Regions from separate parts of the Sinorhizobium sp. NFACC03 genome, predicted to be linked through region 3. Evidence: predicted binding sites of a transcription regulator. Region 3 holds the regulator's gene; each other region holds the start of a gene.
The links. Region 3 encodes LexA, which represses DNA repair genes until DNA is damaged. Its sites were predicted from a motif close to TGTTCNNNNTGTGTTCNG; they were not measured.
Positions count from the first base shown of each region.

Region 1: the regulator LexA is predicted to act here: its motif matches at 2,923-2,940, upstream of parE (DNA topoisomerase IV subunit B).
Region 2: the regulator LexA is predicted to act here: its motif matches at 4,108-4,125, upstream of BLU35_RS19530 (DNA recombination protein RmuC).

Region 1 is NZ_FMXF01000002.1:59,950-66,632, reverse strand. It holds gene BLU35_RS05735 (FAD-binding oxidoreductase) at 1-362, opposite strand, end outside; gene BLU35_RS05730 (UbiA family prenyltransferase) at 359-1,801, opposite strand; gene BLU35_RS05725 (alpha/beta hydrolase) at 1,929-2,813, opposite strand; gene parE (DNA topoisomerase IV subunit B) at 3,055-5,115, shown strand; gene BLU35_RS05715 (GNAT family N-acetyltransferase) at 5,245-5,715, opposite strand; gene BLU35_RS05710 (hypothetical protein) at 5,938-6,351, shown strand; gene BLU35_RS05705 (NAD-dependent epimerase/dehydratase family protein) at 6,380-6,683, opposite strand, start outside.
Region 2 is NZ_FMXF01000015.1:139,609-146,291, forward strand. It holds gene BLU35_RS19520 (methyl-accepting chemotaxis protein) at 1-1,541, opposite strand, end outside; gene BLU35_RS19525 (ribokinase) at 1,931-2,830, opposite strand; gene BLU35_RS19530 (DNA recombination protein RmuC) at 2,882-4,075, opposite strand; gene def (peptide deformylase) at 4,227-4,751, shown strand; gene fmt (methionyl-tRNA formyltransferase) at 4,935-5,870, shown strand; gene truA (tRNA pseudouridine(38-40) synthase TruA) at 5,870-6,613, shown strand; gene BLU35_RS19550 (hypothetical protein) at 6,635-6,683, opposite strand, start outside.
Region 3 is NZ_FMXF01000002.1:300,278-306,960, reverse strand. It holds gene BLU35_RS06885 (septal ring lytic transglycosylase RlpA family protein) at 1-972, opposite strand, end outside; tRNA gene BLU35_RS06880 (tRNA-Ser) at 1,286-1,375, shown strand; gene BLU35_RS06875 (hypothetical protein) at 1,520-2,215, opposite strand; gene BLU35_RS06870 (hypothetical protein) at 2,248-2,859, opposite strand; gene BLU35_RS06865 (hypothetical protein) at 3,191-3,487, shown strand; gene lexA (transcriptional repressor LexA) at 3,733-4,458, shown strand; gene BLU35_RS06855 (hypothetical protein) at 4,549-4,881, opposite strand; tRNA gene BLU35_RS06850 (tRNA-Cys) at 5,265-5,338, shown strand; gene BLU35_RS06845 (thermonuclease family protein) at 5,415-6,137, opposite strand; gene BLU35_RS36045 (hypothetical protein) at 6,313-6,606, opposite strand.

The sequences.
Region 1 (6,683 bases), 240 kb from region 3:
TTCTTGCCGTGCACGTCGTTGGCAAGTGCGCCGCCGACGGTCACGAAAGCCGTGCCGGGGGTGACCGGCAGGAAGAAGCGATGTTCGATCGCGCGTTCGAGCACCTCGCGCAACGTCACGCCGGCCTCGCAGGTCATCATGCCGGTGCCGGGATCGAAGGCGATGATCCGGCCATGCCGGCGGCTTTCGATCAGCGTGCCTCGGTCATTGTGGCAACTGTCGCCGTAGCTGCGGCCATTGCCGAAGGGCAAGTAGCCTTCCGCCTCCAGGCTGCCGAGGCGATCCTCATAGTCGTCAGGCGAAATGGCCGGCCGCGCGCGATTGTCGAGGCGGCCCCAGCTTTCATGGTCTTGCAAACTCATTGCGGCCCGATGGCTCCAAACAGTATCAACAGCGCGCCGATCAGCATGGTCAATTGGCTGCGCCAGTCACGCATGATGAAGACAACAGGGTCCTCATGCAGCATACCGCGACGCGCGAGCATCCAGATGCGCAACAACATATAGAGCACCAGCGGGCAAAGCGGCCACAGCGCCCACGGCGTGGTGTACATTTCCTGGAGTTCCTTGCTGTGCACGTAGAGCGCAAGGACCAGAGCCGAGGTGAAAGCGGAAGCAACGCCAGCCTGCCCCACCATCTCGAAATCGACAGCGAGATAGCCGCGCCCCGGAACGTTGCCGCCATCCTTGTCGTCGAATTCGTGCAACTCGACATAGCGCTTCACCAGCGCCAGGCTGAGGAAGAAGAAGATGGCGAAGGAGACCAGCCAGAAGGAGAGTTCCGTGCCCGTGGCCGCGGCACCGGCAACAATGCGCGTGGTGTAGAGGCCGGCGAGCGTGAAGACGTCGACCAACAGCTTGCGCTTCAGCACGAAGGTATAGGCAGTCGTCGCGCAGGCATAGAACGCCAGCACACCGGCAAATTTCCATGGCAGCAACAGCGTCAGCGACAGCGATGCCAGGACGAGGCAGCCGGCAAGTATGAGCGCTGTCGGCACCGACATCTGGCCGCTGGCGAGCGGCCTGTGACGCTTCTTTGCATGGCGGCGATCATTGGCGAGGTCCGAAAGATCGTTGATGACATAGACCGCCGAGGCGAGGAAGCTGAAGGCGAAGAAGGCGACGATGACGCTCATGATCGCGTCGAAATGCAGCACCTCATGATTGAGGATCATCGGCACGCCGATGAGTACGTTTTTCGCCCATTGATGCACGCGGATGGACTTCAACGGCGCAAGCGCGCTCACCTTGCCGGTCTCCAGCCGTTCCGCGTCATGATTGCGGCGCCACTTCTCCGCCGCAGCATCCGGGGCGACCACGATCGCACGCCGCGCTACCTCGAAAACGGCGATATCGTCACGGCTGTTGCCCATATAGTCGAAGGCACCGTCGCCGAAACGATCGACCAACGCCTGGCGCTTGCGGCTGCTCGTCAGATTGAGCGCATCGGTCGAATGCATGACCGAGGAAAAAAGTCCGACATGATCGGCAACGTCTCTGGCGACCGACGGTGCAGCGCCGGTGACGAGCACCAGTTCGCGGCCCGCCTTTCTCTCCTCGGCGAGCCGATCGATGACGGCCTGCCGGTAGGGCCAGTCCTGAGCCTTGCGGCCGGAACGCAAGGCCACCTCATGCTTCAGCCGCGCCTTGCCCTTCGCCAACCAGAACAGCATGGGAAAGAGCATCAGCGGATTGCGCAAGAGAATGATCGCCGCACCTTCCCACAGCGTATCGGCGGCCAACAAAGTACCGTCCAGATCCACACACAGCGGAATGTGCCGTGTCTCGGTGCGCGCGTCCATGAATTCCATCCCAGCCATAATTGCCGGGCATGATGACGTCTTCAACTTTCCAGAGTGGAAACGCGGGCCACAATCTCGCCCGGAAACTGTCGGGCTGGTTAACAAATGTCAGCGGCGCGGACAAAGGTCAGCGGCGACCGATCCAGTTCAATGCATCGCGCCAGTCGGTCATGCGCACCGGGGTGCCGTGCGAGCCGGTTTCGAAGAGGACGAAGCGTGTCGGGTAGCCTTGGCCCTTCAGCGTGCGATAGAGCGCTTTCTGGCTCTCGGCCGGATAGACGCTGTCGCGGCTGCCATGGCTGAAGAACATGGGCAGCTTCGCCTTGTAAGTAGCGCTCTTGGTGAAATCGGGGTCGCTTACGCCACCCATGACCATCATGCCGCTGAGAGCCGCGACCGCGGAGGCATCGCGCGAAACGCCCCAGCAGATGAAGCTTCCCATCGAGGCGCAGGCCAGCACCACGGGGCGACCGCCTGAGTGCTCGGAAACCTGTTTGACCAGGCCGGCGATATCCGCAGCGCCTGCCGTGTCGAAGGAGCGGACGCTCGGCGCGTAGTAGACTCCGCCATTGGCGACGGCGAGGTTCTTCAGCCGATTGAAGTTACCGCCGAAGGAAAAATCGTTGGTGCCGAGCCGGCGATCACCGCCGCGGCCGTGGATGAAGATCACCGTGAAGGCAGCGCCGCGATCCGGACCGACACGGGTCACGTCAAGCAAGCGACCGCCAATGTCGAGCTTCTCATTGACTTGCTCGCTTTTCACGCCCAGCGAAACATAGGCGCGCTTCACCCGGCGTTCCGGAATTTCGTCCCGTTCGTTGATGTCGCGCAGTTCCTGATATTCCACCGTCAGGTCGTCGCCGCCATCATTTTGTTGCAGCACCTTGGCATAGGAGAAAAGCTCGTCCTTGAAGGGTTTCAATGTCTGCGCTTGAGCCGCGGAAGCGCCTGCGGCGAAGGCCGCAGCCAGAAAAAGCCGGCGAAACGAAAAAACAGTTGTGGACACGGCCAATGACGGGCTCCCTCTTTGGCCGGAAGCCTTGCCATCGCACGGACGCCAAAGCAACACTTGCTCCGTAACAGGGCCGCAAAGGCGGCATTTCACCTGCAAGCGATGCCAGCATTCTCCTTTTGTTCGCTCTTTCGGCGGGAGTCTGGCAGAATTCAGGTGATTCGACCGCCGGGGGATGGCGGCAAAGTCGAGGTCTTGCTATGGCCTCTCCCCAAGTGACAGGAACGATCCGAACGGCCCCATGGACGACAACAGCGACCTCTTCTCAATGCCCGAGCAACCGAAGCCCGTACAGCCGAGCGCCAAACCGGCTGTGCCAGTGGCACCAGTCGCGCGCGAAGAGCCGCGCCCTGCCCCGAAGGGTAGCGACGGCAGCGACTACGATGCTTCGGCGATCGAGGTGCTCGAAGGGCTGGAGCCAGTTCGTCGTCGTCCGGGCATGTATATCGGCGGCACCGACGAGAAGGCGCTGCACCACCTCTTCGCCGAAGTCATCGACAACTCGATGGACGAAGCGGTCGCCGGTCATGCAAATTTCATCGAAGTCCACCTCGATGCCGACGGCTTCCTGACGGTCACGGACAACGGCCGTGGTATCCCGGTCGAGAACCATCCGAAATTCCCGGGCAAGTCGACGCTCGAAGTCGTCATGACCATCCTCCATGCCGGCGGCAAGTTCGACGGCAAGGCCTATGAGACGTCGGGCGGTCTTCACGGTGTGGGCGTTTCCGTCGTCAATGCGCTCTCCAATGCGCTCGAGGTCGAGGTCGCACGCAACCGCAAGCTCTACCGGCAGCGCTTCTCCCGCGGTATTCCACAGGGTGGGCTCGAGGAACTCGGCGACGTGCACAACCGCCGCGGCACGCGCGTTCGTTTCCATCCGGACCCGGATATTTTCGGTCCGCACGCGCATTTCGAGCCCGGACGGCTTTTCCGCATGGCGCGCTCGAAGGCCTATCTCTTCGGCGGCGTCGAAATCCGCTGGTCCTGCGATCCGTCGCTGCTGCAGGAAGGCTCGGAGATCCCGGACAGGGCCGTCTTCCACTTCCCGGGCGGCCTGAAGGATTATCTTGCCGCCACACTCGGCAAGGAATTCACCGTCACCCGCGAGATCTTCGCCGGCAAGTCGGAGAAGGCCAACGGCCACGGCTCGCTCGAATGGGCCGTCACCTGGTACGGCGGCGACCAGCAGGTCCATTCCTACTGCAACACCATCCCGACGCCCGAGGGCGGCACGCACGAAGCGGGCTTCCGCATCGCGCTGACCAAAGGCCTGAAAAACTATGCCGAACTGACGCAGAACAAGCGCGCGTCGATCGTCACCACCGACGACGTGATGATCTCGGCGGCGGGCATGCTGTCGGTCTTCATCCGCGAACCGGAATTCGTCGGCCAGACGAAGGACAAGCTCGCGACGGTCGAGGCACAGCGCATCGTCGAAAACGCGCTCCGCGACCCCTTCGATCACTACCTTGCCGACAATCCCGGAGAAGCCGCCAAGCTGCTCGACTGGGTGGTCGAGCGCGCCGAAGAGCGCGTCCGCCGGCGCAAGGAAAAGGAAGTCAACCGCAAGACGGCAGTGCGCAAGCTGCGCTTGCCGGGCAAGCTTGCGGACTGCTCGCAGAACACGGCCGAAGGCGCTGAACTCTTCATCGTCGAAGGGGACTCGGCTGGCGGATCGGCAAAGCAGGCGCGCAACCGCGCCAACCAGGCGATCCTGCCGCTTCGCGGCAAGATCCTCAACGTCGCGAGCGCAGGCCGCGAAAAGCTCAGCGCCAACCAGCAGATCACCGACCTCATTCAGGCACTCGGCTGCGGCACGCGTAGCAAGTACCGCGAAGAGGATTTGCGCTACGAACGCATCGTCGTCATGACCGACGCCGACGTCGACGGCGCGCATATCGCCTCGCTGCTCATCACCTTCTTCTATCAGGAGATGCCAGAGCTCATTCGCGGCGGTCACCTCTATCTCGCCGTACCGCCGCTCTATCGCATCAGCCAAGGCTCGAAGACGCTCTACGCCCGCGACGATGCGCACCGCGAAGAACTGATGCGGACTGAATTCGCCGGTCGCGGCAAGGTCGAGATCGGCAGGTTCAAAGGTCTCGGCGAGATGCTGCCCGCGCAGCTCAAGGAAACGACGATGGACCCGAAGTTCCGCACGTTGCTCAAGGTGGAGATCGACGAGATTGATTTCGAGGGCACGCGCGAGGCGGTGGACAATCTGATGGGGACGAAGGCCGACGCCCGCTTCCGCTTCATCCAGGAGCGCGCCGTGTTCGCCGAAAACCTGGATATCTGATTGGGCGATGGATGCGAAGGCGCATGACGTTCTTGCGCGCCGCACTCCCTGAGCAATCAATTTTGAGAACGGCGGCCCTCGCGCCGCCGTTTTGATTTTCAGCTCACGGGACCACTCGGCGTGGCGAGATCATGCCGCCTGGCGAACAGGCTTTTCCATGAACAGGCTGAGCGGATCCGGCTGATAGTAACCAAAGGGCGGACGCTCGATATAGCCGGCCGCCTTGTAAAGTCCGATCGCTTCGGGCTGATAGATGCCGGTTTCGAGGCGAATTGCCGTGTAGCCGAGTTCACCTGCGCGCGCTTCCAGTGCCTGCAACAGCAGCTTGCCGAGCCTCAGCCCCCTCGCCTCCGGATCGACGAACATACGCTTGATCTCAGCCGTACCGTCGCCGGCCTCTACCAGGGCGCAGCAACCGACGATGTTGTCGTCACGCCGCGCCACAAAGAAGGAAACCCCCGGCTGCTCCAGGCTCGAAAGGTCGACCATGTGGTTGCTTTCGGCGGGATAGAGCGAAGCGGCATAGGCGTCGGAGAGTTCCAGCAGACGCACGACCTGCGCTTGGCGTGGCTGCTCCAGGGCTATGGCTACGGCAGGCAATTGTTTCGTCCTTGTCGATTTTAACTGTTTGCGGCCGGACGTTAGTGCCACCCGTACCGCCAGCCAATACGTCAAATGACGCAGGCGCGCGCTACCCTATCAATCCGGCTAACGGGCTGAAACAATTTGTTCCCTATCACCTGCAACGCCGCCCTATTTCGGGGAGAATCGCACAGGCATAGGTTGATCGCATCACAACCTCCAGGGACCGACAGGATCACCATGCAAGCGGCGCTGATTGTCATGACCATTCTCGGCTGCGACCACGATGTCAGCCAATGCCAGTACATCTCGACGGTCAACGGCACATGGCCGTCGATCGCCCAATGCGACACGGACTCGCAGGCGCAACTACCGAAGTTCTCGAACGCCAACTATCCGGTCGTCGTCGCGGTTTGCGAAACCTCCGGCCCCGCCCTTGCCGACCTCACCCCACCACCGGCCGGCTCGCAACAGAGCCAGATTCCGCCCTCGCAGGTGACGGAACCGGAGCCGGAACAAAACCTGCCGAAACGGACGCTGGCTTTCCTGTCCGGCGCCATGCCGGACCGGGAGAAGCTCAAGACCATCGTCACAAAACCGGTGCACTACATCGAAGACGGCTATTCCTGGGTCGCTCGCCGCTTCACCAACTAGCGGGCACGCTCACACCAGACAGTGCCGATCAGGCTTTCGGCGCTGGCCATGACCGCCTCTTCTTTGGTTCGTCGGCAGGCAGATGCGCCGGAAACGGCGATGCGGTGTGCATGACATAGGAAACGCCAGCGAAGGCATCGGCCCAGCCTTTTTCGCCCAGCGGGTCCGCTTCGGCAAAACTCAGTTTGGCCGCCTCCGTGCCGCCGGCGGCGCGGATTGATCGTTCGATCTCCTCTACGCGCGCCAGGTCCCGAACGGTGCCGCGTACGTTGTAGCCCCGCCGCAACAGGAGGAGCGCGACGTGACGCCCGACAAAGCCGCCTATGCCGGTT
Region 2 (6,683 bases), on a different contig from region 3:
GCCGTTTCTTCGAGGCTCGCCGCCTGCTGTTCGGTGCGGTGCGACAGGTCGTTGGCGGCGCTGCTGATTTCGCTCGTGCCGTTGCCGATGTTGACGACCGAATGGTTGACGGTGCGGATCGTCGCTTCGAGGCTTTCCATCGTCGCGTTGAAGTCGCGCTTGAGCTGGGCATATTCGCCCGGGAACTCGTCGGTGATGCGGAAGGCGAGATCGCCGGACGAGAGATGGGACAGGCCCTTGCCGAGGCGGGCGACGATGTCGCGCTGCAAGGCGCTGCTCTCGGCACGCTCGGTTTCCGACCGGCCGCGTTCGCGCTCGGCCTGTTCGCGCTCATGGCGGGCTTCGCCTTCCAGGCGCTTGGTGTCGGCAAGCTGGTGGCGGAAGCCCTCGAGTGCCTTGGCGACTTCGCCGGTTTCGTCGGAGCGATCCTGGCCGGCGATCGCCTTGGTATAGTCGCCGTGGCTGAGTCCTTTGACGTCGTTCACGAGGGCGGCGAGAGGCTTCTGCACGAAGCCGCGGACGGCGAGATAGAGACCGAGCAGAACGGCGCCGAGCACGACCAGGCCGCCGACGATCATCATGTAGGTCTGGTCCTTGACCGGGGCATTGATCGCGGCGCGCGGCACGTCGACGAGCACGACCCAGCTGGTGTTCACGCCCGAAAGCGCGAAGGGATAGACGAGGCGGTCGAAGGGTTCGTTGCCGTCATAGGAAAGGTTGGAAATGACGCCAGGCTTGCCGGAATCAAGCGCATTCTTGACGATGTCGTTGCCTTCGCCGTCATAGGCTTTGAGCAGCAGTTCCGGGATCGGCGCGACGAGCCACTTGCCGCTCTGCGACAGCAGGTAGACGCGCCCGGTTTCGAACGGCTTCAACTTCGCCAGACCCTCGGCCAGCGAGGCGAGTGAAATGTCGACGCCGGAGACGCCGATCAGCTTGCCGCCTGACATAACGGGATAGGCGATCGAGCTCATCGCGGTCGGAATGTCGGTACCCTCGGCAGTATAGGGCTGGGTGATCGCGCCCTTGCCGCTCTTTGCCGCGAGCGCATACCACTCCGCCGGATAATCGGCCTTGAAGGTGGAGTACTGGATTTCGTTGTTCCGGGTCTTCGACCAGTAGGGCGTGAAGATGCCGAGCTCGTTGCCGCCCAGTTCCTTATTGTTGACAACATCTTCCTGGCGGCCGTCGAAGGCCTTGGGCTCTTCCGCGAACCAGCTGCCGAAGGCTAAGGGGTTCTGCTCGAGGCTCGCCCTCAGGATATTGATCACCCCGGTGCGCTCCATTGACTTTTCCGCATGTGCCCGGCCGAGAACGCCGGCCATCGAGCGGGCAGCGCTCGCAAGCTCGCCGACGTCGCCGGCGATGTCGGAGGCGATCGCGCGGGCTTCACCGTTTGCCTGTTCAAGGACCAGCGTTTCGACGCGATCCTGGGTCTGGGAGATGAGAACGAAATTCGAGGCGAGCAGGACAAGTGCAATCGTGCCGCCTGTCACCGCGATCAGTTTGGTCGCCAGCGATTTGGCTTGGAACTTGAACATGAAATCCTCACGTGCTGGGAGGTCCGCCGGCTCTCGCCTGCGGTGGACGCATTTCGCAATGGGGGTGAACTCCATCATGGAGCGTCAGATGCCGACCGGCATGTTGGAGGCAACCGGATCGCTTCGACCGGCCTTCTCAGGCTCCTGAATAGACTGGAGATTCTTAAAATAGGCCCAACGCGGACGCTGTTTTACCTGTTGCTTTGATAAAATTGCGCGCGGAGTTTTATCTCCGCGACATCGGCTGTCCGGATTGCGCAAGCGGAGATTTTGAGACGGTTGGAAACGCGCGGCGGCAGAGAGCCGGCAAGAAAAATGCGGGCGATCTCCGCCCGCACCAGATGCCCTTTGGCCTATCACGGGTCGGTCCGACCCAAGGTTGTCGCGATCTAGATACGCGACGCCACTTCCGAGGAAAGCGGGATCGAGGGCTGGGCGCCGCTCTTCAGGCAGGCGAGCGAGCCGGCGACGGCTGCACGGCGCAGCGCATCGGGAAAGGCAATGCCGGCGTCGAGGCTGGCGGCAAGATAGCCGCAGAAGGTGTCGCCGGCGCCGACGGTATCGACCGGTTCGATCTTCAGGCCCTTGGCACGCTGGATCTCGCCTTCGTGCACGGCGACGACGCCTTCGGCGCCGAGCGTGACGATGACCGTCTGGCCGGTCTCGGCGTGAAGCGCCTTCATCGCGTCTTCGCGTTCCGCGCTGCTGATGCCGCTCCTGCCGGCAAGCAGCTCGAATTCGGTCTCATTGGCAATGACGATATCGGCCATGCGCCCGAGGCGAGCCGCATCCGCGGTCAACGGCGCGATGTTGATGACAGACCGGACGCCCTTCTGCTTGGCTACATTGAGCGCCTTCTCGACGGAGGCTGCCGGAATTTCGAGCTGCAGCATCAGCGTGTCGCCGGGCTTCATGCCGTCGACGGCTTTCACCGCATCGGCCTCATTGACAGTCGCATTGGCACTGGCGACGACGACGATGACGTTTTCGCCGTCACCGCCGACCAAGATATGCGCGGTGCCGGTTGGCTCTTCCACCGTCTTGGTCAGGGAGAGGTCGGTGCCAGCACCCTTCAGCAGTTCCAGCGCGCCATCGGCAAAACTGTCCTTGCCCACAGCACCAGCCATCTTAACTGTCGCTCCGGCACGTCGCGCGGCAAGCGCCTGGTTTGCGCCCTTGCCGCCGGCGGCGGTCGAAAAACCAGTTCCGGCAACGGTCTCGCCCGGCTTCGGAAGGCGTGCGGTCGTGGCGATCAGGTCCATGTTGATGGACCCAAAAACAGTGATCATGTGAAAATTTCCCGTCGGATTGCAAAGTGGGCCGGAGAGTGCCCGACAGCCTCAGTCCTCGTCAACCACCCGCAGGCGCAATTGCCCGACGCGGTTGTCGACGGCGGCACGCGGATCGCTTGCTTCTTGCGTCCCGCCTTCGGCTTGAAGTTCGAGCGCCTCGATCTTGGCGCCGCGCCGCGTGAGCTTGCTGGACGAAATCAGAATATCCTCGACGTCCTTCTGGCTCATGGCGAAATGGCCCTGAAGCTTGCGCACGCGCTCGTCGAGACGGCTGAGGTCCTCCATCAGCCTGGCTACTTCACCCTGGATCAGATGCGCCTGCTCGCGCATGCGCGCATCCTTGAGGATCGCCTGGATCACCTGGATCGACAAGAGCAGCAGCGACGGCGAGACGATGACGATCCGCTGGCGATGCGCCTTCTGCACGATCGCTTCGAAATGCTCGTGGATTTCGGCGAAGATCGATTCCGATGGCACGAAGAGGAAGGCGGTGTCCTGTGTCTCTCCGGGGATCAGGTATTTGCTGGCGATATCGCGCACATGGGTTTCCATGTCGCGGCGGAAGAGTTGCGCGATCTGTTGGCGGCGTTCCGCGTTCGGGGCATCCCGCATCGCGTTCCAGGCTTCCAGCGGAAATTTCGCGTCGATGACGAGCGCCGGCTGGCCGTTCGGCATGCGGATGGTGCAGTCGGGCCGTGCGCCGTTCGACAGCGTCGTCTGAAATTCAAAGGCGCCCATCGGCAGCCCATCGGCGATAATCGCCTCCATGCGTGACTGGCCGAAGGCGCCGCGCGTCTGCTTGTTTGAAAGGATCGCCTGCAACCCGGCCATGTCCTTGGCCAGCGACTGGATGTTGTTCTGGGCATTGTCGATGACCGCCAGGCGCTCCTGCAGCCGCCTGAGGTTTTCGTGCGTCGCCTTGGTCTGTTCGGTGATCGAAGTGCCGATCCGATGGGTCATGCCGTCGATGCGCTGGCTGAGGGACTGGTTGAGTTCGGCCTGCCGGGCGCCGAACACCTCGGCCATGGCGGCAACCCGCCCCTGCATCTCCGTCTGGGCCGCAAGCAGCATCGCCATCTGCTCCTGCCGTTCTTCGTCGCGAGTATCCCGACGCCGCGAAAGCGCCATCAGCAGCGCGACTGCCACCATCAGACCGCCGGCGATGGCGAGATGGCCCAGCGTGACCGGCAGAGTGCCGATGAAAAACAATGGCTGGGAAAGGTCGATGGGCGCTGGTTCCATGGTGTAAGCCTAACAGATTCGCAGATGTTTTATAGATCAAAACATGAACATCTGTACCGTGCGGTTAACGCGAGGCCATGGGAAAACGGCCGCTGAGGGTGGCAAGGCAATTTTCTTGCACGCCGATGGAAAGATCGGCTATGGGAGCAGCATGACGATCAAGCCGCTTATCATCCTTCCCGATCCTGTGCTTCGCCAGGTTTCCACGCCGATCGAAACCATCGACGCGGACATCCGCCGTCTGGCCGACGATATGCTCGAAACCATGTATGACGCGCCCGGCATCGGCCTTGCCGCGATCCAGATCGGCGTTGCCAAACGCATGCTGGTGCTCGATGTTTCGAAGGAAGGCGACGACAAGACCCCGCTCGTTTTCATCAATCCCGAGATCGTTGCTTCGTCCGATGAGCGCTCGGTCTACGAGGAAGGCTGCCTGTCGATCCCAGACTTTTACGCCGAGGTCGAGCGCCCCGCGGCGATCACCGTCAAGCATCTCGACCGTGACGGCAAGGAACAGATGATCGAGGCCGATGGCCTGCTCGCCACCTGCCTGCAGCATGAGATCGATCACCTGAATGGCGTGCTGTTCATCGATCACATCTCCAAGCTCAAGCGCGACATGGTGATCCGCAAGTTCACCAAGGCCGCCAAGACGCGCGGTGCGAAGGCGATCTGACGTCGACGACGCAAGCGGTCGCGAACAGATCGCGCGAAGGGCACGATTTGAGGGCGGGAACCCATTGAACAATTCCAGGAAAAGCGTGAAACGGTTTTCCGCCTGGAATTGTCCTGTTTCAGAGAATGAGATCATTTCGCCGTTTCCCCGCATGAAGTGATCTGAAAGGACGGAGTTACCGCCTTGTCACTTCGCATCATCTTCATGGGTACGCCGGAATTTTCGGTGCCGACGCTGGCGGCGCTTGCCGAGGCTGGTCACCAGATCGTTGCCGCCTATACACAGCCTCCGCGACCGGGCGGCCGCCGCGGGCTCGACCTGCAGAAGTCGCCGGTCCATCAGGCGGCCGACCTGCTCGGCATCCCCGTGCTGACGCCGGTCAACTTCAAGGACGAGCCGGATCGCCAGACCTTCCGCGACTTCGACGCCGATGTCGCCGTCGTCGTCGCCTATGGCCTGCTTCTGCCCGAGGCGATCCTCACCGGCACCAAATACGGCTGCTACAACGGCCATGCTTCGCTGCTGCCGCGCTGGCGGGGTGCTGCCCCCATCCAGCGCGCCATCATGGCCGGCGATCATGAGACCGGCATGATGGTGATGAAGATGGACAAGGGGCTCGATACCGGCCCCGTCGCCCTCACCAAGGCCGTCCAGATCGGTGAGACGATGACAGCGGGCGAATTGCACGACCGGCTGATGCAGGTCGGTGCGACGCTGATGAAAGAGGCGATGGCCAAGCTTGCGGCCGGCGATCTGCCGCTGACCGCGCAGCCCGACGAGGGCGTCGTCTATGCGGCGAAGATCAGCAAGGCGGAAACCCGCATCGACTTTGCCCGCAGCGCTCGCGAGGTGCATGATCATATTCGCGGCCTGTCGCCATTCCCGGGTGCGTGGTTCGAGCTCGAAATCGCCGGCAAGCCGGAACGTATCAAGGTTCTGAATTCCGAGCCGGCATCGGGTGCCGGCGAGCCCGGCACGGTACTTGACGACAATCTCACGATTGCCTGCGCCGAGGGTGCGGTCCGGCCCACGCGCCTGCAGCGCGCCGGCGGCAAGGCGCTCGGCGCCGCCGACTTCCTGCGCGGAACGCCGGTCGCGTCCGGCACGAGGGTCGGCTGATGCCGCGGTTCAAGCTGACCGTCGAATATGACGGCTCCGACTATGTCGGCTGGCAGCGGCAGGACAATGGCGAGTCCGTGCAGGGTGCGATCGAAAAGGCCGTCCTGTCGCTGACCGGCGAGACCGTTTCGATCCGCGGCGCCGGCCGCACCGACTCCGGCGTGCACGCCAGTGGCCAGGTCATGCATGTCGATCTGACGCGCCCGTGGAAGCCCTATACGTTGCGTAACGCGCTGAACGCGCATCTGGGGCTTGCGGGTGAGCGTGTGGCGATCCTCGAAGCCGAGGAAACGTCGCCGGAGTTCGACGCGCGTTTCTCGGCGCTGCGTCGGCACTATCTCTACCGCATCATCTCCCGGCCGGCGCCGCTGGCGCTGGAAGCCAGGCGCGCCTGGTGGGTGCCGAAGCCGCTCGACCACGCGGCCATGCACGAAGGCGCGCAACGTCTAGTCGGCCACCATGACTTCACCACGTTCCGCTCCGCCCATTGCCAGGCGACGAGCCCGGTGCGCACGCTTGATCGGCTGGATGTCGCGCTCGTCGCCGGTGTCATCGAAATCCGCGCCACGGCGCAGAGCTTCCTGCACAACCAGATCCGCTCCTTTGCCGGTTCGTTGAAGCTGGTGGGCGAGGGGAAGTGGACGCCGGACGACCTGCAGGCCGCACTCGAAGCGCGCGACCGCAAGGCCTGCGGCCCCGTGGCCCCACCCGATGGGCTCTACTTCCTGCAAGTGGATTATTGATCGCGGGGAGATCCCGGAGCTTTAGCCCGGGATCAGGCCGAAAAAGCGCTGCAAGAGATCGCCGATCATC
Region 3 (6,683 bases):
AAGCTGCTTCCGGTCGACCATAATTGCTTCAAACGGCGACTCGGCATCGCTGACGCGGACTTCGACGTAAGCTGCAGCATAGGCCATGTTGCCGTCGGGCATCGGGATGAACTCGGGCCGCTCACGCGGGATCGGGCCGATTTCCGGCAGCATCACGAACTCGTTCAACGATTGCGGCTGGGCGAACTGCGGCACGGGAGCTGCGAGCGCCGTCACCGGTTCGCCAACATCGAGCGAGGCCTTTGCGGGGACGGTGATCGTGCCAAGGCTCTGTTTGCGGAACGGCTCGTTCGAGGCGACCATTACGCCGGTCGCGATCTGGCCTTCCGGCATCACGCTCGGGCCACGTTCGCCCTTCTGAACGTAGGACGCCATCAGATAGGGCATGTCGTTGCCTTCAAGCGGCGCGCGGCCGACATATTGCACGCGCACCTGCGCGCTGCCCTTGCGCTTGATATCGAGCATGTCGGCCGTCTTCGAGGAAACGTCGATGATCCGGCCGAATTCATAGGGGCCGCGATCGTTGACGCGCACAATGACGGACGTACCGTTTTCCATGTTGGTGACGCGCGCGTAGCTCGGCAGCGGGAACGTCGGATGGGCGGCCGACAGATGGGCCTTGTCATAGACCTCGCCGTTGGCGGTCAGGCGACCATGAAAGGCCGAGCCGTACCAGGAAGCCGTACCGGTCTTGTTGTAGCCGAAGTCTTCCCTCGGCTGATACCACTTGCCCTTGACCTGATAGGCCTTGCCGACCTGATAGCGTCCGCCGCCCTTGGGGATGTTGTTACCGGTGGCAACGCGCGGGCTCGCCTTCACGCCGTAAACGGATTCGGCGAAGTATTCCTTGCTCCGCGGCTTCTTTTTGATGCTCGACGTGGATCCGCAGGCCGCGAGCGTTACGCACAGCGCAGGAATTGCCGCAAGGCGCAGTCCCTTGACCAGATATGCCGCATTTTTACTGGATGTCATCTGTCCCACAACATCGATCGAATAAGCCGTACTCGAAACCTTCCGCTCGTGCCCCCAGCGGAAATCTCGGCGTCCCGAAACGGAACAGTCGATTAAACATGACAGCAACAAGGCGAAAATGCGAACTCATCCACAGATCAGCGCCGGATTTCATGCGTTATGGTTTACAGATGGTTACCGGCAAAGCGTGCCCGCACGCTCAAGTCCGGCCATCGAGAAAATCTTTCAGCGACGCATGTTAAATCTTGCAAAGCGACGGGGCTTCGCGCAATAACGCCGTGCCCGGTAAGCAGTTGACTGCGAGCTCAGGCAAGGACAGGTGGCCGAGTGGTTTAAGGCTCTGGTCTTGAAAACCAGCGTACGGGAAACCGTACCGTGGGTTCGAATCCCACCCTGTCCGCCATTTTCCCAAGAAATATAGTCCGACGATGGACCGCCATCCCTGGCGGTGCTTCATTTTAACGAGCGCTTGTCGGCAGGCGTCAGCGCCGTGTGGTTCGCCTCGGGCAGACGACGACTGGGCCCTCCGCCTTTCACTCAAGCCAGGTTAGAGGCTGAACGGATCACGCGCTGAGCGTTTCTCGTTTGGCGCGTTGAACGGATCGGACTTCTTCTCCTTGGATTTGCGGCCCTCGTCGGCGATGATCTCATCCACGGCTCGCTGGCATTTCAGGAGTTCTTCCGCCGCCGGGCCGGTGCCGCGCAGACTGAGGTTTGCGACAACGCGATCGTCAAAGGCGATCGCCAACGTCCTTTTGCGCACGAACCCCGTCAGGAATTCCGCATCGGTGGCGTTCACGAACAGGAACTTGCCGCTCTCGTCGCCGGCGGCGGTCGCCGCCGCACTCCAGGGATCGCTCTTGTCGAAGCGGAACGTCAGGTCATAGTCCTTGCCGACCTCGAGCGACTTCCAATCGTCGCTGGCGAAACTCATGTAGAGTGGTGATTCGGAGCCCTTGGGATAGAACCCCAGGCGCAGCCTGATTCCGCCTTCGAATATCGACGTGATGAAACACGAGCCTTCCATCGACGTGTCGGAAGCAACGGTCCAGCCGCCGACTTCCTTCCATTTGATGATCTCGGACTCCTCAGCCACGGCCGGTCCCGTGGCCATCAGACAGCTCACCAACCCGAACAGCAATCTACGCATGCAAAACCCCCGTTTGCCCGCATTTTGATAGGTCGCCGCGTGACTGTCGAGGGTGGGTGACCCGCACCCATGCAAAATTTTAGGAATATTCACCTCTCCCCGCGGACCGACGCTCACGCCAAAGATCACATGGCAAAGGGATCTTTCGACGATTTGGTCTGGCCGCCACCAGCAAAGGGGTCATTGTTTGGCGCATTCCCGCCAGCGCCCGCAAACGGATCGGCGGCCGCCCCCTGCCCGCCGTTTGGCATCAACGCAATCACCGCCTCCTGGCATTTGAACATCTCGCTGACGGCCTTCATCGAATCGCGCAGGCTGAGGCTCGCCACCACGCGCCCTTCGAACGCCAGCGCCAGCGTGTTCTTGCGCACGAATTCGGTGAAGAAGTCGGTGTTGGAGAAGTTGACGACCAGAGCCTTCGAGCCTGTGAGGTCCACGCCGAACGCGACAGCCGGCCACTGGCGGCCACGGTCGAGCTGCAAGGCCCGCTGCGGCTCGATCGATTTCCAGTCGGCATTGCCAATCGAAAGAAACGCCAGGTTCGCCGATCCTCTCGGATAGAAGCCGATTCGAAGGATCATTCCGCCGTCGTAGCTCGTCGCCGCATAGCACGAGCCGCCCAAGGACGGATCGGAGCCCACCGTCCAAGCATTGACCTCCTTCCAGATATTCGAACGCCCTTCTTCAGCAGAGGCCGCTCCCGCCGCCACCAACAGACAGAGAACCGCCAACGACAATCTACGCATGCAATCACCCCATTTTTCCCGCAAAGTTATCGTTTTTTTACTACCTGTCGAGACGTGCGACATCTTCACAACACGGATTTGTGCACGCCCGTAGCGAGGCCGCGACTTGGCGCAACCCATGCGATTGCGGCAAGGACGGCGCGCCAGGCTGAGGCGGCTTCGCCGCTGCGTGCCCCTGGCGCAAAACGGCCACAGCCTGCACCCAAAGAGCTGTTGAACACATGACAGTGATCGCCAAGCTTGCTGGACTTCGGAACGAAAGCGCGGTTCACATCGTTAACCGCCCCGTAGTCCCACCCTTGCATCAAAGTGGACGATCACCGTGCTTGCCGCCCTGCTTCTCGCTTCGATAGTCGCATCGCCTAATATGCCTGACGTCAAGCTCAGCGCCGCCACGGTGGACGAACTTCAGACCGATTTCGAGAGCGCCGTGCCATGCCATCAGATCGATGGACGCAAGGTGTGGAAGGGTGCGATCGCGTTCTACATCCAGTCGTTCGTCTATGATGGCGACAGGCCGGTCGCGACCGATGCGGCGGATGCCGTACTTCCAGAAGACAACAGCGCCGAGACGGTGAAGGAATTCGAAGACGCGTGCGCCGCCACGCAGCCGGCCTAGCCTCTTTGCACAAAAACGCTCGCGATTCGTTCGAATCGCCGTGCCGTCGCGTAATGCGCTACGCCGCCGCCCTCCGTTTGGGCACGATCATCGCCCAAGCCGCTCTGCTCCCGTAAAAGTGACCAATCGACACGCACAGACGCGCCAATTGTCTGAGTTCACGGAATTTTAGGCACTTGCGGAACACATATGGAACAGATAGTGTCTGTTCTTGATTTGTTTCACGCCTCTGGGAGCGACGTGCCATGCTGACCCGCAAGCAACAGGAATTGCTTCTCTTCATTCACGAACGCATGAAGGAGTCGGGCGTCCCACCATCTTTCGATGAAATGAAGGATGCGCTCGACCTGGCGTCGAAGTCCGGCATTCACCGCCTGATCACGGCACTCGAAGAACGCGGGTTCATTCGCCGTCTGCCGAACCGGGCTCGCGCGCTCGAGGTCATCAAGCTTCCGGAGGCTTACGCATCCAGCCAGCAGCAGCCCCGCCGCGGCTTCTCGCCCAGCGTGATCGAGGGCAGCCTCGGCAAGCCGCCAGTGGCCGCTCCTGCCGCACCGCCGAAGCCCGCGCCCGTGGCCGACAACACATCGGTTTCCGTGCCGGTCATGGGCCGCATCGCTGCCGGTGTGCCGATCTCGGCCATCCAGAACAACACGCACGACATTACCGTTCCGCTCGACATGATCGGCAACGGCGAACACTACGCTCTCGAAGTCAAGGGCGATTCGATGATCGAAGCCGGCATCTTCGACGGCGACACCGTGATCATCCGCAATGGCAATACGGCCAATCCCGGCGATATCATCGTGGCGCTCGTGGATGATGAGGAAGCGACGCTGAAGCGCTTCCGGCGCAAGGGCGCATCGATCGCGCTCGAAGCCGCGAACCCTGCCTACGAAACAAGGATTTTTGGGCCCGATCGGGTGAAGATCCAGGGCAAGCTCGTCGGGCTGATCCGCCGCTACCACTGATTCCGAGGGAAACCAGGCATCCGACCGAGCCTCGCCACCGCTTGCGGCTGCGAGGCTCTGTTTATTGAAGGCGACCTGAAGGCACGCCTCTTACTCGTGGATGGTGTACTCGCCGAGCTCGCAGAGGTCCTGCATGTCTTCGGTCGTATCGAGGCCGGAGCCTTCTTCGAACTCGAAGCGCATGTCGTACTTGCAGACCTCCCGGCCGTCGGCGATAGTGATCTCCATGTCTTCCCCTGGGTTCAGCACCTGCCGGCCGAAAACATCGTCTTCCCACTCGTTGACGCCCACAGGCGACGTATAGAAGTTCGTCAGCACTGCGCCCGTGTTGTTCTTCAGCTTGAAAACCAGATCCTCTGCCTGCGCCTCAAATGTGGTCGCAGCGATGAGGGCCAAGGCCGTCAGGACAAGTTTCGTCTTCATATATGCCATTGCCTCCGTTTTGATGATGACGGACGCTACCGATGCGGCTGATGTCAGCGGAGTCATCGTTCCCCCTCTACCGATTTCACCGAAGCGATAAGATCCAACGGATAGCTAATGGACGTGGCTTGCGCGGGCGTGTGGCACGCCTGAGCGAACGCTTCCTGGGCGTCGCAACCCGAAGCAAGCAGAGGAAAGCAGTCGTTTCCACCCCTGCTTGAAGTATCGCTACCCGCTCCCCCGAGCGGTCGACATTGCCAAACCTTCTACCTGTGGAAAGCACACAAACCACAAATTCGCATTGTGTTTTTCGGAAAATGCCTCTTGCGGATTTTCTGCAATCATTCTAAATCCGCGCCAACGCTCGGTTATCCGAGCTGTGAGGCCTCGTGGCGGAGTGGTGACGCAGAGGACTGCAAATCCTTGTACCCCGGTTCAATTCCGGGCGAGGCCTCCAAAAAATCTCCACGCTATTAAAGAGTGCTGCGGCAATGCCTTCCGTTGAAGGCATTGGGTTCCTGCAATTTTTGACGTCAGCACCAGGGCGTCGCGTGTCCTGTCCACGGCCGTACCAGCCCCTCGGATACGAGCACGCGCCCGATGGACTGGTCGCCCCGCGTAACCAGCCGCAGCTTTTCGCCGGCCTTGGCATCCTGACGACCGCCCGCCGTTTCCAGCCTGAAGTCACCCGCATTCAACAATTCGCGCAGGCGCTGCTTGGCGTAGAAGCCGCGCGAACGTTCCTTGTCGCAGCTTGCCTGGCGAATACGCGGCGCATCGACATCTGCGACGCGGATCGTTTCGCCGTGGTACAGGAAGGTGGCGCCGTCGATCACGCAGTTGTCGTTGCGAATCCCGCAGAAATAAAACTGATCCGTGCGAACGGATGCCGTCTTCACTTCCTCATTCGGCCGCACCACGGGTGTCGGCGCCTTGGCGCCGACGTCGACGGACGGCACCGGAGCGGCAAGGGCAACTCTTGTCACCGGATTCGGCTTCTGCTTCTCCGCCTGTTGCGCGGGACGCTCGTCCGCTTTCTGCGCGACACGAACGGGCTTCGGCTTCGATTCGTGGCGCGACGTGAACGCGGCCACGTCCGATACCACCGGCCAATGTTTCAGTTCGGCGCGATGATCGTAAGCGACCACGCCGCCGACAGTGAGTGCGGCGGCCAGATACCACGGCGCCATACCGCCTTGTTTGCCCCTGCTCCGACCGGAATTCCGGCTGCGACGTTTCGTAGTGGCTTTGGCCATGCGTCCCCATCCTGATTCGCGACCGCATTATGCGATTGATGGGTTGCCGAAAAGTTTTCGGCGGCCTCCCTCAACAAGGGGTTCAGCCGCTTCGCTGAGAATCAATTGGCAGGGAATCGAAGCCGCGGCATCCGGGACGGATGCGTTGACCGAAAACGTGCGCAGTAGCTCCGGTTCACGAGCCGTTCGAAGAATTGGCTCGTCCGCGCCAGCGTGCCCACCAGACAGCCAGGCGACGCCGGCGACGGCGGACGGACGGGATATCGTGCGAAAGCACGATGAGGCCCAGCGGTATCATCCAAAAGCCGAGCACCGGCAGAAAGCCGAGAAAACCAAAGAATACCAGGAGCGAGCCCAACAGGATACGCAGCAGTGGCGATTCCGGCAGCGTGATGCGCCATTTCCCGAGCACGATCTGACGCGTCTGCGGATCAATCCCGAAATGCGTCTGCTTCCTGTTTTTATTCATCATTCCCTATCCGGCATCTTTTCCCACAATTGGGGACTTCTCCACAGCCTGGCAACCGAACTTGTCATTTTTTTTGA